Regions from separate parts of the Paenibacillus sp. KS-LC4 genome, predicted to be linked through region 3. Evidence: riboswitches for the same ligand, from Rfam matches in the RefSeq annotation. Region 3 holds a riboswitch; each other region holds the start of a gene.
What was found. Region 3 has a riboswitch for cyclic di-GMP ahead of V5J77_RS21420 (transglutaminase-like domain-containing protein). Riboswitches for the same ligand answer to the same signal wherever they lie in the genome.

Region 1: another riboswitch for cyclic di-GMP. It lies ahead of V5J77_RS18110 (methyl-accepting chemotaxis protein); the one in region 3 lies ahead of V5J77_RS21420 (transglutaminase-like domain-containing protein).
Region 2: another riboswitch for cyclic di-GMP. It lies ahead of V5J77_RS10075 (methyl-accepting chemotaxis protein); the one in region 3 lies ahead of V5J77_RS21420 (transglutaminase-like domain-containing protein).

Annotation. Positions count from the first base shown of each region.
Region 1 covers NZ_CP145905.1:4,303,660-4,307,891, reverse strand. The annotation lists gene V5J77_RS18125 (MarR family transcriptional regulator) at 108-572, opposite strand; gene V5J77_RS18120 (GNAT family N-acetyltransferase) at 758-1,234, shown strand; gene V5J77_RS18115 (SprT family zinc-dependent metalloprotease) at 1,238-1,894, shown strand; cyclic di-GMP riboswitch class I at 2,181-2,266, shown strand; gene V5J77_RS18110 (methyl-accepting chemotaxis protein) at 2,357-4,232, shown strand, end outside.
Region 2 covers NZ_CP145905.1:2,369,979-2,374,210, reverse strand. The annotation lists gene V5J77_RS10075 (methyl-accepting chemotaxis protein) at 43-1,809, opposite strand; cyclic di-GMP riboswitch class I at 1,905-1,988, opposite strand; gene V5J77_RS10070 (YrzA family protein) at 2,153-2,371, shown strand; gene V5J77_RS10065 (pentapeptide repeat-containing protein) at 2,592-3,281, shown strand; tRNA gene V5J77_RS10060 (tRNA-Thr) at 3,571-3,646, shown strand; tRNA gene V5J77_RS10055 (tRNA-Pro) at 3,654-3,727, shown strand; gene crtI (phytoene desaturase family protein) at 3,911-4,232, opposite strand, start outside.
Region 3 covers NZ_CP145905.1:5,039,589-5,043,820, reverse strand. The annotation lists gene V5J77_RS21430 (response regulator) at 1-1,028, shown strand, start outside; gene V5J77_RS21425 (hypothetical protein) at 1,117-1,647, shown strand; cyclic di-GMP riboswitch class I at 2,001-2,086, shown strand; gene V5J77_RS21420 (transglutaminase-like domain-containing protein) at 2,100-2,912, shown strand; gene V5J77_RS21415 (SdrD B-like domain-containing protein) at 3,169-4,232, shown strand, end outside.

The DNA.
Region 1 (4,232 bases), 740 kb from region 3:
GGGGTCACCACTTTCTCAATTATGGTTTGCAGTTAATTAGTTAGAAATCTAACTATATGTCAATCATAATCCCTTCCCTTCATTCGAAAGGAGGGGCTACGAGGATGCTAAAATGATGATTTGCGCCCAACGGAGTTCGCCGTATCTTCTTCAATATTGGCTTCAATGCGCGAAAGGAACCTGAACAGCAAGTTGGTTTCATCTTCGGTGAAGCCTTCCAGCAGCGTATGCTCAAAATCTTCAAAATATTGATTGAACGAGCCAAGCAGCTCTTTCGCAGCTGGGGTTACACGCAGCAGGTTGCGGCGCTCATCTTTCGGATCAGACTTGCGAACAATAAGGCCTTTCTTCTCTAAATTGTTGACCAGACTGCTGATAGAGGAGCCTTTGCGGTTAAAGGTAATTTCGAGGTCCTTCTGCGAAAGTCCCCCTTCCTCATGCTCATTAATATACCGAATGGCATGCCCTTGCTCTACCGTTAACCCGTACATCTCCAACTTCTTATTGACGTTGAGCTTCATCATTAGACCGATCATACGAAACTTATACTGCAGATTGCGGTCTTGCTGCATAGTTATCACCTTCTGTTTAAATAAATTAGACATCTAATAGTTAGAGTGCTAACTAAATATATCGTGATGGATTTCGTTTGTCAAATCGTTTTTTATTTTTTCAATACATCGAATATGGTATGATTACGGTCACGAGTCACCGTCACAATGAATCCAAGCTCTTAGGCAAAAAGGAGAACAAAATCATGTCCAGCATTATAGAGAAGCCCTTCGATCAAGAAATGCAAAATACACTCAGCGAGATTACAACGACCTACCATGCAAGCGAACTCAGCAAGAAGGACCAATCGGAGCTGCCGGCAAGCATCTATGTCATTGAAGCAGAAGAGACGATGGTTGGCTACGGCGTCATTTGGGAGTATGCGAGCGGCAAGCAGCTCATCGAAAAAGCGGAAAATGATTATTTTAGCGATGACGAAAAATATTTGGAAAAGGATTTTTATATTGATGTTAAAAATAAAAGGGATTTTGTTTTTATAGAAGCGCTGGATGTGCTGAAGGAATATGAAGGCAAGGGACATGCGGCCTCCTTTATCAACTGGCTTAAAGCGAAATATCCGAAAAAGAGAATGTATGTGTACACGCTGGATAAATCGCGCAACTTTTGGTATAAGCAGAACTTTGAAGCGCTCGGCACGACAGCCTGGATGACCTTTAATTAGCCGATGAACATTGAATTTGAAAATCAAACGATATCGTTTCATGTTGAATACGGCAATCGGGAGAAAAAAATATCGATTCAGATTGAGCCGTCAGGCTTCATCACCGTTAAAGCCCCGAAAGCAGCAAGTGAAGAGGTCATTAAACGATCAGTCGAGCGGCATGGGAAATGGATTTTGGAGCAAAGGAAGCAGCTTGCGGAGGCAACAAAAACGCCGCAAACGAAGCAATATCAAGAGAAAGAGAAATTTCTCTATCTTGGCAAGGAGCGTTTGCTGCATGAGTTAATGGAGACTGAGGGTTTATCAGAGGAGGAGCTTCGAAAAAACCTTAAGAAGTTTTATTTTGCAAGCTGTAAAAAGATTGTAGGGGAACGCCTGCCTATTTATCAGGCGCAGCTGAGAATAAAGCCTAAATCTGTTGAGATTGTCGAGTCCACGACCAAGTGGGGAAGCTGCAGCTCAAGCAAGCATTTAACCTTCAATTATCGTTTGGCGATGGCTCCATTGGATGTAATTGATTACGTCATTATCCATGAGCTTTGCCACTTGTTTCATATGAACCATGACCGCTCCTTCTGGAGGCGCGTCGGCAGCATAATGCCGGATTATAAAGAAAAAGAACAATATTTGGCCAGGTACGGCGGCTTCATGACACTCTAACGCTCGGCAGTCAAAGAGAACGTCCTAATGATTGTCGAGTCTGAAGCGTCTGGGGTGCGCCAGCCCCAGCCCCAGCCCCAGCCCCAGCCCGATTTGGAATCTACGACACCTCTCTAAGCTTGCTTGTGCAAGCTCCTCTATATTCTTTAAGTTCCTCATTGAATGAAAAAACCTTTCATTGGCTCACCAACACTGTATTTTTTGGTTGAATATGTAAATTTGTAAAGATTCTAATGAATTATTAATGTGTAACTATAAAACTTTAGTGACGCTTTACCGATATTCTTTTTTATAAAGGTGAACTCGCGGAAGGGCGGGGACGCAAAGCTTCGAGTCGAATGACCTAAGCACGATGCTAGTCGGGTCGTCGACTAAGGAAGGGGTATGTGTACGCAAATCCAGTCTATTCGGTCCGGATTTTTTTCGTATTCAAAAATTTACGAAGGAAAAAGAGTGATTACAATGAAACTAACCATCAAAAGCAGCCTGATTACCACTCTATTAATGACCGTATCACTAAGCTGTGTGTCCTTCCTTGGCTATGATAGAGCCAAAACGACATTGGAGGCAAACTTTAAGAAACAGGCAGAGCAGCAGCTGACTGTGGTTCAAAACTACATTGATATATGGATACAGGGTACACAGGCCAAATACGAGGCATTAAGTCAGTCTGATGATGTGAGGAACCGAGATATTCCTAAAATTCTCGCCTACAGCAACAGGATGACAAAGATTACCGATAACCCGGACGAATTTGCATTTATTGCTCCTGACGGCACGCTTTATTTGCCGGGAGCAACGACTAGCGTTAAGGATTACCCCCATTTTCAAAGAGCGATCAAGGGTGAGACGGTGACGATTGATCCTGTAGACTCAAAATCTCCGGGCGTGGAGGGAACTCCGATTGTGCTTACGGCTACGCCTGTAAGGGATGATCAAGGAAATATCGTTGGAGTCGGCAATGGGGGTCAGCCCATTCAGGACCTGATTGATCTTATCTCCAAAGTGAAATTAGGAGAAAGCGGTCATGCGATTGTTTATACAAAGGACGGGACGGTTGTGGCTAGTCAAAAACCCGAGGAGACCTTGCAGAAAAATATGGCCGATTACGACAATGAGGCGTTAAATAAAATGGTAACGGACAGCACAAATGGCGATACGGGTTTAGGTGAAGCCGTCATTAACGGCTCGGAGCATATGATCGTTTATGGCAAATCTAACATGATGGATTGGGGCATTGCCATTTTGGTTCCCAAAAGCGAAGCCTATGCCCAAGCGAACGCCTTGCTGCGGTTTTCGATTTTTATAACCATTGTGTGTCTTCTGATTTCCGCAGCCATCATCTATACGGTCATGCGCAAAACGCTAAAGCCGCTTTCCATCATGAATGAAAAGCTGAAGGGGCTATCTGCCAGCGAAGGCGACTTGTCCTCCAGACTGGCATTTGAAACGAAGGATGAGATCGGCGAGCTTTCCAGAAGCTTTAACGGGATGCTTGAAAATTTGCAAGGGCTGATCCTTTCTATTTTGGATAAGGGACAGATTGTTGCCAGCTCCTCGTCGCATCTATTGGGCAATGTGGATCAAATATCAACAACCGTTCAGCAAACCACCACTAACATTCAGCAAGCAAACGCCGGCTTGCAGGGTCAAATGATGGGCTATGAAAGGAATTTGGGGTTGATTGGTAATATTAGTGAAGGCGTATATGGCATACTAAATATATCTAACGATACCTCTGGCATAGCCGCTGAAGCTTCCAAGGGAGCCAAAACAGGCAATGAGGCCGTCGATGCCTTGGCCAATCAAATGGACTCCATCCAACAGACGGTTAATGAAGCTGCTGAGGACATTAAAAGATTGGGCGAGCGTTCGATGGAGATCGGCAACATTACGTCTGCCATTACATCTATTGCTTCTCAAACTAATATTTTGGCGCTCAATGCTTCAATCGAGGCCGTCAGAGCGGGAGCTCATGGAAAAGGGTTTGCGGTAGTGGCGGAGGAAATTCGCAAGCTTGCGGAGCAATCAACCGAATCCTCCAATCAGATTGCGAGTCTCATTCAACAGGTACAGGCCGACACGAATCATGCCGTGGGGACAATGGACAAAGGCACAGGTGAAGTTGCGCTTGGTTTGGAGCAAGTAGATAAGGTCGGCGTTTTATTCCAGACGCTAGTGACAACAACGACGGACGTATCCACGCATATGGAGAAAATTGCCTCAGCCGCCGAACAGCTAAATGCCAATACGGAGCGTGTGGAATCCGAGATTAAACAAAGTGTGCAAATCAGCAAGGACTCATCCCAAAGCTTTGAGACGATTGCCGCCATGTCGG
Region 2 (4,232 bases), 2.7 Mb from region 3:
CATCTGCATTGTTCCATTTTCTATTCCCATTAGAAAGCGAGCTTACACCTTGAATACAGCCGCTTTCTCGCGCAAATTAGTGGAAGAGCCCTGTAGTTTCTCCGCCAGCTCTTGAAGCTGAAGCGATACCTCAAATTGATCCTCGGACATTCCGCTCATCTGCTCCATTTTGCCATTCACCTCCGAGGAGGTTTGCAGAAGCTTGTCAACAGAACCAACAATATCGGTAATACCCTTTGTAATTTCATCAATACCGACAGAGATTTCGCCCATTTGCTCGGACAAGGCGCTGCTTTGATTTTCCAGGCCGTTAAACATTTCGCTCGCCGTCACCGACGCCTGCTTCGTCGTTTCAATCACTTCTGAGAAGCTGCTCAAGCTCTGGCTGCTGTCGGCAAAATCGTTCTGAATAAGCTTAAGCTCCTTCGTAATATCTTTGGAGATGATGTCCGTCTGGCTCGACAGCTTGCGAATCTCCTCTGCTACTACAGCAAACCCTCTGCCATGCTCGCCTGCACGCGCCGATTCAATCGAAGCATTCAGCGACAATAAATTCGTCTGAGTGTTCAAATCCTGAATACCGCCCAAAAACTTCGTTACATTATTGTAACGCTCATTAATCCGGTCGAAGGATTCGGTTACTCGGGCAAATTGCTGCACCGTCTGATTGACCATTTGCACGACGCCCTTCATATCGGTGGAGCCTGTGCGCGACGACTCTCTCATTTCTTTCATATCGCGGTTAATATATTCGGTGGAGGCAGCAATTTGCTGCGAGCTTGCCGATATTTGCTCTGTTACAGCAGAGATGGAAGTGGCATCATCATACTGGGTCATCAAAATCGTCTTGCCGTTGCTAATCTCTTCTTTCACCTGCTCGGAAGCATTCTGATTACGAACAATCATATCACCCATATTGCGCGAGGCTTGCAGAACAACCGTACTGACATCCATAGTCGAACGAAGCGTATCGCGAAGCGCGCTTCCCATTTGCTCCAGCGAACGGTCAATTTGTCCAAATTCATCTTGACGATTCAGCTTTCCATCATAGGTGAAATCGTTATTTTGATAGGAGGCAATTCGCTTCATTAAGCCAACGATGCCTTTTTTCACATTCCGGCTTAACGAATAGGACATGAGGAACGGCAATACGGCAAGCAGCACAATATTGATGATAATAATCATATTGGCAGCCGCAAGACTTTTGTTCAAAGCATCCTGTGTAGCGATTGAATCCACTTCAAGCCATTTCTCTACCGTTTCATTAGCAAAGCTTAGAACAATCGTATATGTACTAACAAGCTGTTTAACCTTGGCGGAACGGTCTTCAATGGAGAGCTGGCTATAATTGCCGTTTTCTGCACGAAGCTGCTCCAGAGCAAGACCAAACACATTGCCTTGGTTCGCATAGGCGTTGCCATTATCTCCGTGAGGATATTTCTCATCAAGGGCTGCTAGTGTCACCTTCAGTTTGTCCACCCGCTCGGGCATTGACTTAAGTGCCAAATTAACCCCATCATCGCCAGTACTTCCATTTTCTACAGCATCAATCATCGAAAGCAGCGTTCGCAGCATCGAATCCGACACGCCTTGATATTCTTTTTTTGCCTCCTGAAGCTCATTTGAAGCATTCACGGCACTTCTAACCGAAGCATTTTGCATAAAAATCCAACCGCCAGCCACTACGTTAAACAACGTAATTAAGGAAGTAATAAACAGCAGCTTCGTTGTGACCTTCTGTCTCTTGAAGAAATCAGAAATTTTTGAGGTCCATTTTAACCACTTTGCCTCTCTCAATCGGGTAATCACTATTTTCTCTCCATTTCTCCTAATTACACTGAAAAAAATAAAAGCTATTCAACCACCGTTACCGGTTGAATAGCTGACTCAGTCTATAGTCCTGCACCGGTGGTTTGGCAGCCATAGCGCAATACCTTAGGCCCATAACTTTGCGCCCTTATTTTTCAATAAGTTTGCCTTTTTCAGTATGTAATTTTCTATTTATTTTGCCACTTTTAAAGTATAATTTAGGGAAACCTTTTTGTAAATTACAAAAAGCGTCATAAGCTGACATGATGCGTTAAATTAATGTTGAGCACCGCTTTAATAGCCAGACATAACAAGACATGAAAGAGATTTAAGGAGGTTTACGATGGATTTTCGCCTAGATTTAATCGAAGATAAGATCGAGTTTTTTGAGGCATTCGACTTACGAACGCTGGAAAAACAAATTGACCAGCAAATCGAAACCAATAAGGCTCTGCTCCTACACGTTCATGCAATTAGCCACCATGCCGTGTTTCATCCAGATCGCGGGAAAATGCTGTACAGCGCAGTCGTTCATTTTAAAGTTAAAGGCTCTTTTTCGTAAGGATTGTTACTAAACCTTTTTTCTGTTATGATAAATGAGAACATCAGTTCTCAATGAGACAATGAAGGAAATGGATTGGTTAAGGCAATACGAACATTTTGATGAGTTGCCAAAGCCGGAACAGTTGCAGCTTTTTTCAAGCCATGCAGACCGCTCCTTCCTGAATCCAGAGAAGATACTGCCAATTTAGCTGAGGATACTCGCGAAGCTCGATTCAGCAATGATCTTACTTGCGTTCATTGCTGAAGCATCTTCGATTACACAAACAGATGAGCAAGAAAATGTTGAAACGTTTAATGGACCTCGATGCTTGCCAAAAAGCAGTATTCTCGCCTGTGCGAACGCTCAAGTCAGCCTAAAGAAGATAAAAAATAACGGGCGATTAGATAACTGGGTAATAAAGGGAAATGCAGGTCGAATGTCGAAGCAACAAAAGCAGCTTAATTATAATCTGGAAGGAGATATGAAAATGAGCTTAAAGGTAGAGCAGTTGGATTTGCAAAAGGCGGATATATCAGGGTCAAAGTGGCAAGAGGTTAGAGCTGAAGAACTTGACATTGATAATGTCAGTTTGGCGAAGACGAAAATTAATAACGTAAATATGAGTGAAATGACTTTGAATGATGTTAATATGAGTGGAATTAAAATTCAGCATGCTAACTTTAGCCATGCTGTTATTGACAAAGTCCATCTATTTGGTACAGAATTTCATAATGTGGTTCTTCCTATGGAGGGAGAAGGGAATTATAATCCCGATGGGCGATATAAACCAGTAAGTTTTCATAACTGCAATCTATCTAATGGGCAATTAAAAAATTGTGATTTATCAAATGTTGAAATAACTGATTGTGACATTACTGGATTGAAAATAAACGGTATCTTAATTTCGGATTTAATCAGAAACAAATAAAGGATAAGCACTTATCCCAAACCAACCAGGCGCAACCCTGCGAATAAGCGAGTATTCGTAAGAAGCTCAAATCGTACCGAGGAAGTTGAAATAATGGGGGATACATCGCCGTAAGAACGGACCGCCTTCAAACAAAGCAACAATCTTATAGATAAGAGTTAAGTTAAAAATCAGTTCTATTCGGGTATTTGACTGCTGCCCGAATTTTTTTTCGAAAAAAATAAAAAAAGGTCTTGCATCCTCCTAGCGTTCTATGGCATAATACATCTTGTGTCCGATACATAACCGCGCCGTTGTAGCTCAATTGGTAGAGCAACTGACTTGTAATCAGTAGGTTGGGGGTTCAAGTCCTCTCGACGGCACCATTTTTTTCGGGACGTAGCTCAGCTTGGTAGAGCACCTGGTTTGGGACCAGGGGGTCGCATGTTCAAATCGTGTCGTCCCGATATTTAATAAGTTGTTTCAAGCAGGCCCTCTAATTTAGAAGGGTTTTTTATTTTTTTCCAACCCTTATTCCGTTCACGGACATGCTCCATCAACCTTTATATGAATTAAGCCGCGCTTGGCTTCAGGGCATTACTGCTCTTAACTAAGCACGGCTTTTCTTTTGTACCATAATAAAGCACCATTCATGAATGCTGCCGAATCATCGCCTCTGCGGTGAGCAGCCCCGACATGGCAACCATTGGCGTCCCTCCGCCAGGATGGGTCGTTCCGCCTGCAAACCACAGTCCACGCAAATCCGCACGATTGGACGGCCGCATAAACGTCTGCTTCGCTGAATTCGAGGAAATGCCATAGATGGCGCCGCGAAAGGCTGATGTATCCCGCTCCAGATCCTCCGGCGTATAAACAGCAAGCTGCTCCGTATTAAGGTCGAGACCCTCCAAGCCATAGACAGCTAACTGCTTGAATAGACGTCCCTGATAACGCTCCGCCTCTCTCTCCCAG
Region 3 (4,232 bases):
TGCCAGATGTTGTGTTTTTGGATATTAATTTGCCCGAAGTCAGTGGTATTGCGCTTGCTGAACAACTGCTTGAGGTCAGGCCGGAGCTGAATATCGTATTTGTAACTGCTTATGATGAATATGCAGTGAAAGCTTTTGAGCTGAATGCACTGGATTATGTCGTTAAGCCGATTCATCCTGAGCGTTTGTTGAAAACGATGGAACGGATTCAGAAGCAGTTGGACTCGTCTGCAAAGGATAAAGAGCAGGCTCTACAGCCAGTGAAAAATGCGCATGAGCAGCAGCAGCTGGTTTTGCAGCTATTGGGGCAGTTCAGTGTGGAGTATTCGGGGAAAAAGGATGCAGCCATAAGATGGCGCACAACGAAGGCGCAGGAGTTGTTTCTGTATTTGCTCCAGCATCGCGAGCAGCTTGTAAGAAAATCGATTTTAATCGATTTGCTATGGCCCGATAATGGGACGGAAAAAATATATGCCCAGCTGTATACGACGGTGTATCACATTAGGAAAACGCTAGATCAGTTTGGAAAGTGCTTTCACATTGCGAATACAACAGAAGGCTACATATTGACGCTGAATCAGGTTGTGCTCGATGTAGAGGAATGGGAACGAGGCATTGCTTCCGCACCGCCGCTAGCGGCGGCAACGCTTGCGGAATATGAAGAGGCTATGAATCTTTACAGAGGCGATTATTTAAAGGATTATGATTATTGGTGGGCGGAGAGCGAGCGCCAGCGGCTGAAACGGCTATGGCTGAATATTTCCTATCGCTTGGAGGCATGGCATGTCGAGCATGGTCAGCTGGATAAAGCGATTGCCGGATATATGCGGATTATCGAGGAGCATGCGCCAGAGGAAGAGGCTTATTTTGCCTTAATGCAGCTGTATGCGTCTAAAGGGAATCATCTTATGGTTAATCAGCAGTACAATGCTTTAACCGCTGCGCTGTTGGAAGAATTGAATGAGCAGCCAAGCGCGTACATTACAGAATGGTATAAAGAGTGGAAAAGCAGCGTTAGCGCGTTGTAGAGCTATTTTGTAAATTTTCCGAAATTAAACAAGAATTTTGTCGAGAAATTGTAGAGTTTGTATATTTATAATGGGGGAGCAGGTGAAAATGGAGACGGATAAGCTTAACGGGCTTTATTTTCAAAAAATAGCATGTTCAAAGGAATGGTTGAAGAAAATGATGATAACCGAGAAGCGGCAAATAAACGTCATTCGCCATTTTCGCTATCCTGAGCTGGCTTGCTGTATAAGCGCGGGAGCCCAGCACCTACGACAGCTGAATTTAAATCAAATGACCGATTACACGATTGTTCGAGGCTTTTATACCCATCATCGGGGTCATTTTATTGGCATTACAGCTACTTCTGAGGGGCCTTTGTTTTTCTATGACAAGCAATATTTTCAGCTTTCGGAGGGCAAGTTTATGATTGCTCTGGAGCATGACGACAAGCAAAACACGTTCTCTTTTTGGTGGGATGGGGTAGAAATATGTCGACTGAGCTATCAGCGGCAGCTTTATCAATACAATGAGGGAATTGTGGATGACGGTATTCGTGATTTTTTTGCTTGGCTTTATTTGTCGACAGGACCGAGGAAGTTTTGGAGATTCCAAAAATTTTATACGGTAAAAAGCAGCTAAATGCTGGTTCGGGTATCAGAATTTTATCAGCCTACACAGGATTGATAAAACGCATGATGGAGCTGAAGTAGGATGGGCGCTGAGCATTTGAGAGAGTTTCAAAGCTTGAAGCATGAGGATGAAATGCGGTATTTGCTCCTGCTAAGAGATGTAAAGGACATGCTTAAAGAACGCAAAGAAGAGTCTTTCATGAAGCGATTAAAGCGGAAATGGATGAAGAGAAATAAGAAAATAAAAGCTTCAGCCTGGAAATGAAAAAGGTTTAACGTATTGTTTGTTGCAATTAATGGGTATATACTAGAGATAGTTTTATATAAGGTAGTTTTTCTACCTAACACCACTTTCAAAACTTTACACGATAACGGCAAACCTGTCGAAAGGCAGGGACGCAAAGCTAAAGGGCCTTCTCTATTCATTAGATGGCAGCCTAGCCACCGAAGGGAGTTTTTTTTATGCGTAAAATTTTAACGGTTATGATTTTGCTTGCTTTGATCCTATCCGTGTTCCCTCAAGCAGCTTCTCAAGTGGCAGCAGCTGGGACAAGCTGGCTCGATGAATCCAATGTGGATAAAGGAAGCATCGGTATTCGTTATGAGGTCAAGTCAGGCGTAGATACAAGGCTGGTTGTAGCCAAAGACGGCAAAAATTACACGTATGCGCTCCGGGCAAACCAAACAGAAGAGTGGTTCGCGCTTCAACTGGGCAATGGAGACTATACGATAACATTATTGGAAAATGTCAGTGGAACCAATAAATATAGAGCAGTTCAAACAGGAAAAGTTACCTTGAATTTGAGTGACAGCAACGTCGTCTATTTAAATTCTATTCAAAATATTGACTGGAGCAGCAACAGCAAAGCAGTCAAGAAAGCATTGGAACTAACTAAGGGTGCCAAGACGGATACCGAGAAGGTAACGGCGATCTACAATTATATTGTAGCGAATATTTCTTACGATCATAAGCTTGCGGCTAAGGTGACTAACGATTATTTGCCTCAAATCGATCGTACGCTTAGCTCGCAGAAAGACATATGCTACGGTTATGCTGCATTAATGGCGGGCATGCTTCGCAGCTTGGACATACCGACCAAGATGGTGACGGGTAAAGCGTCCGATGTATCAAATTATCATGCCTGGAATGAAGTATACTTGGACGGCAAATGGATCACGGTCGATACGACGCTTGATGCTGGTATGAAGAACAGCAAGAAAGCGGGCAAAATGATTAAGGACAGCTCGCGTTATATAGCTGCTAAGGTTTATTAAACGGATTTAAACACAGATAAATTAATAGGTACGCACAGAAGCTTCGTCTATCCTAATATGGGATGGACGGAGCTTTTTTTACTGTTATTTAGGCTGTCCAATGGTGAGGAAGCTTGTAAAGTTTTTGTACAGTTTAGCTAGATATAATTTACTTATTTGAATGCAAGGAGGGAGAGGATGGAGAAAGACTTGGCTTTCGTGAGGTAATCACAACAAGAGAACAACTCAAGATAGAGAAAAAGAGAGGATTGATAAGATGCCCGCAAGTAGACAGAGAGCGATTAGGCAAAGGATTTCCTGGATTATGCTGCTCGTTTTGCTACTGCAAGCCGCATTCCAGCCATTCGCAGCTCCAATACAGGCAGCAGGACCGATTACAGGACTGACTTTTACAAAGACAGCCAGTGTGAGCACCGTAAATGTAGGAGATACCTTCAAGTATACCATCTTGTATCAGGCGGATGGCGCGACTCATGTTGGTAAAAACGTAACGATTGTGGATACGGTACCGGCACAATTTGAAATTGTGGATGGCTGGGAGGATGGAGGCTGGGATACGAAAAACGGCCAAACGCTAACGGTTAATGCACATCCACTGCCTTCGGGTACTTCGGTGAAGCTGGAAATTCCAGTGAAGGCGAAGCCGACTGGCTCAAGCTCAGCTGTTCCTACGACGAATACGGCGACGATTACACTCGTTGATTCAGCGGAAAGTACAACAGCGTCGGCGGATGTAACGATTAACGCGGACCCGAATCCGGTAGCTACACCAACGCCTACAGCGACACCGACAGCAACGCCAACTGCCTCCACATACGATAAATGGTGGGCTTACAAAAGCCAAACGACTGGATTTGGCAGCGGAGTTCCAATTATTGGCGGAGCAGTAGAGTATACGGTAGGTATTAAGGGTGAAGCGGGCAATACGAATCCGGGCAGCTTGAAAAATGCGACGTTAGTCGATACTTTGCCGCCGGATGCCGTTTATGTAAGCTCAACAGAAAGTGGCGTCTATGATTCATCGGCTCGTACGGTCACTTGGTCGAACATTGAGCTGACTTCTGGACAGTCCTTCGAAGCGAAGGTATCGGTCACCTTCCCTGACGATTTAGGGTATGGTCATCCTACTGGAACACCGCTGGAGCGTAAAAACAATGTTGAAATTTTGAGCGGCTATACGCTTGAGGGAGACGGCTCGGTTACTGATCCAGACGCTGATGTGACAACTAAATTCGGAGAGCCGGTATCTGGCGTTTCCGGTTTAACTAAGTCACGCGTTTATCAGTATCGCTGGCATGGTCAAACCCAGAAGTTCAACAT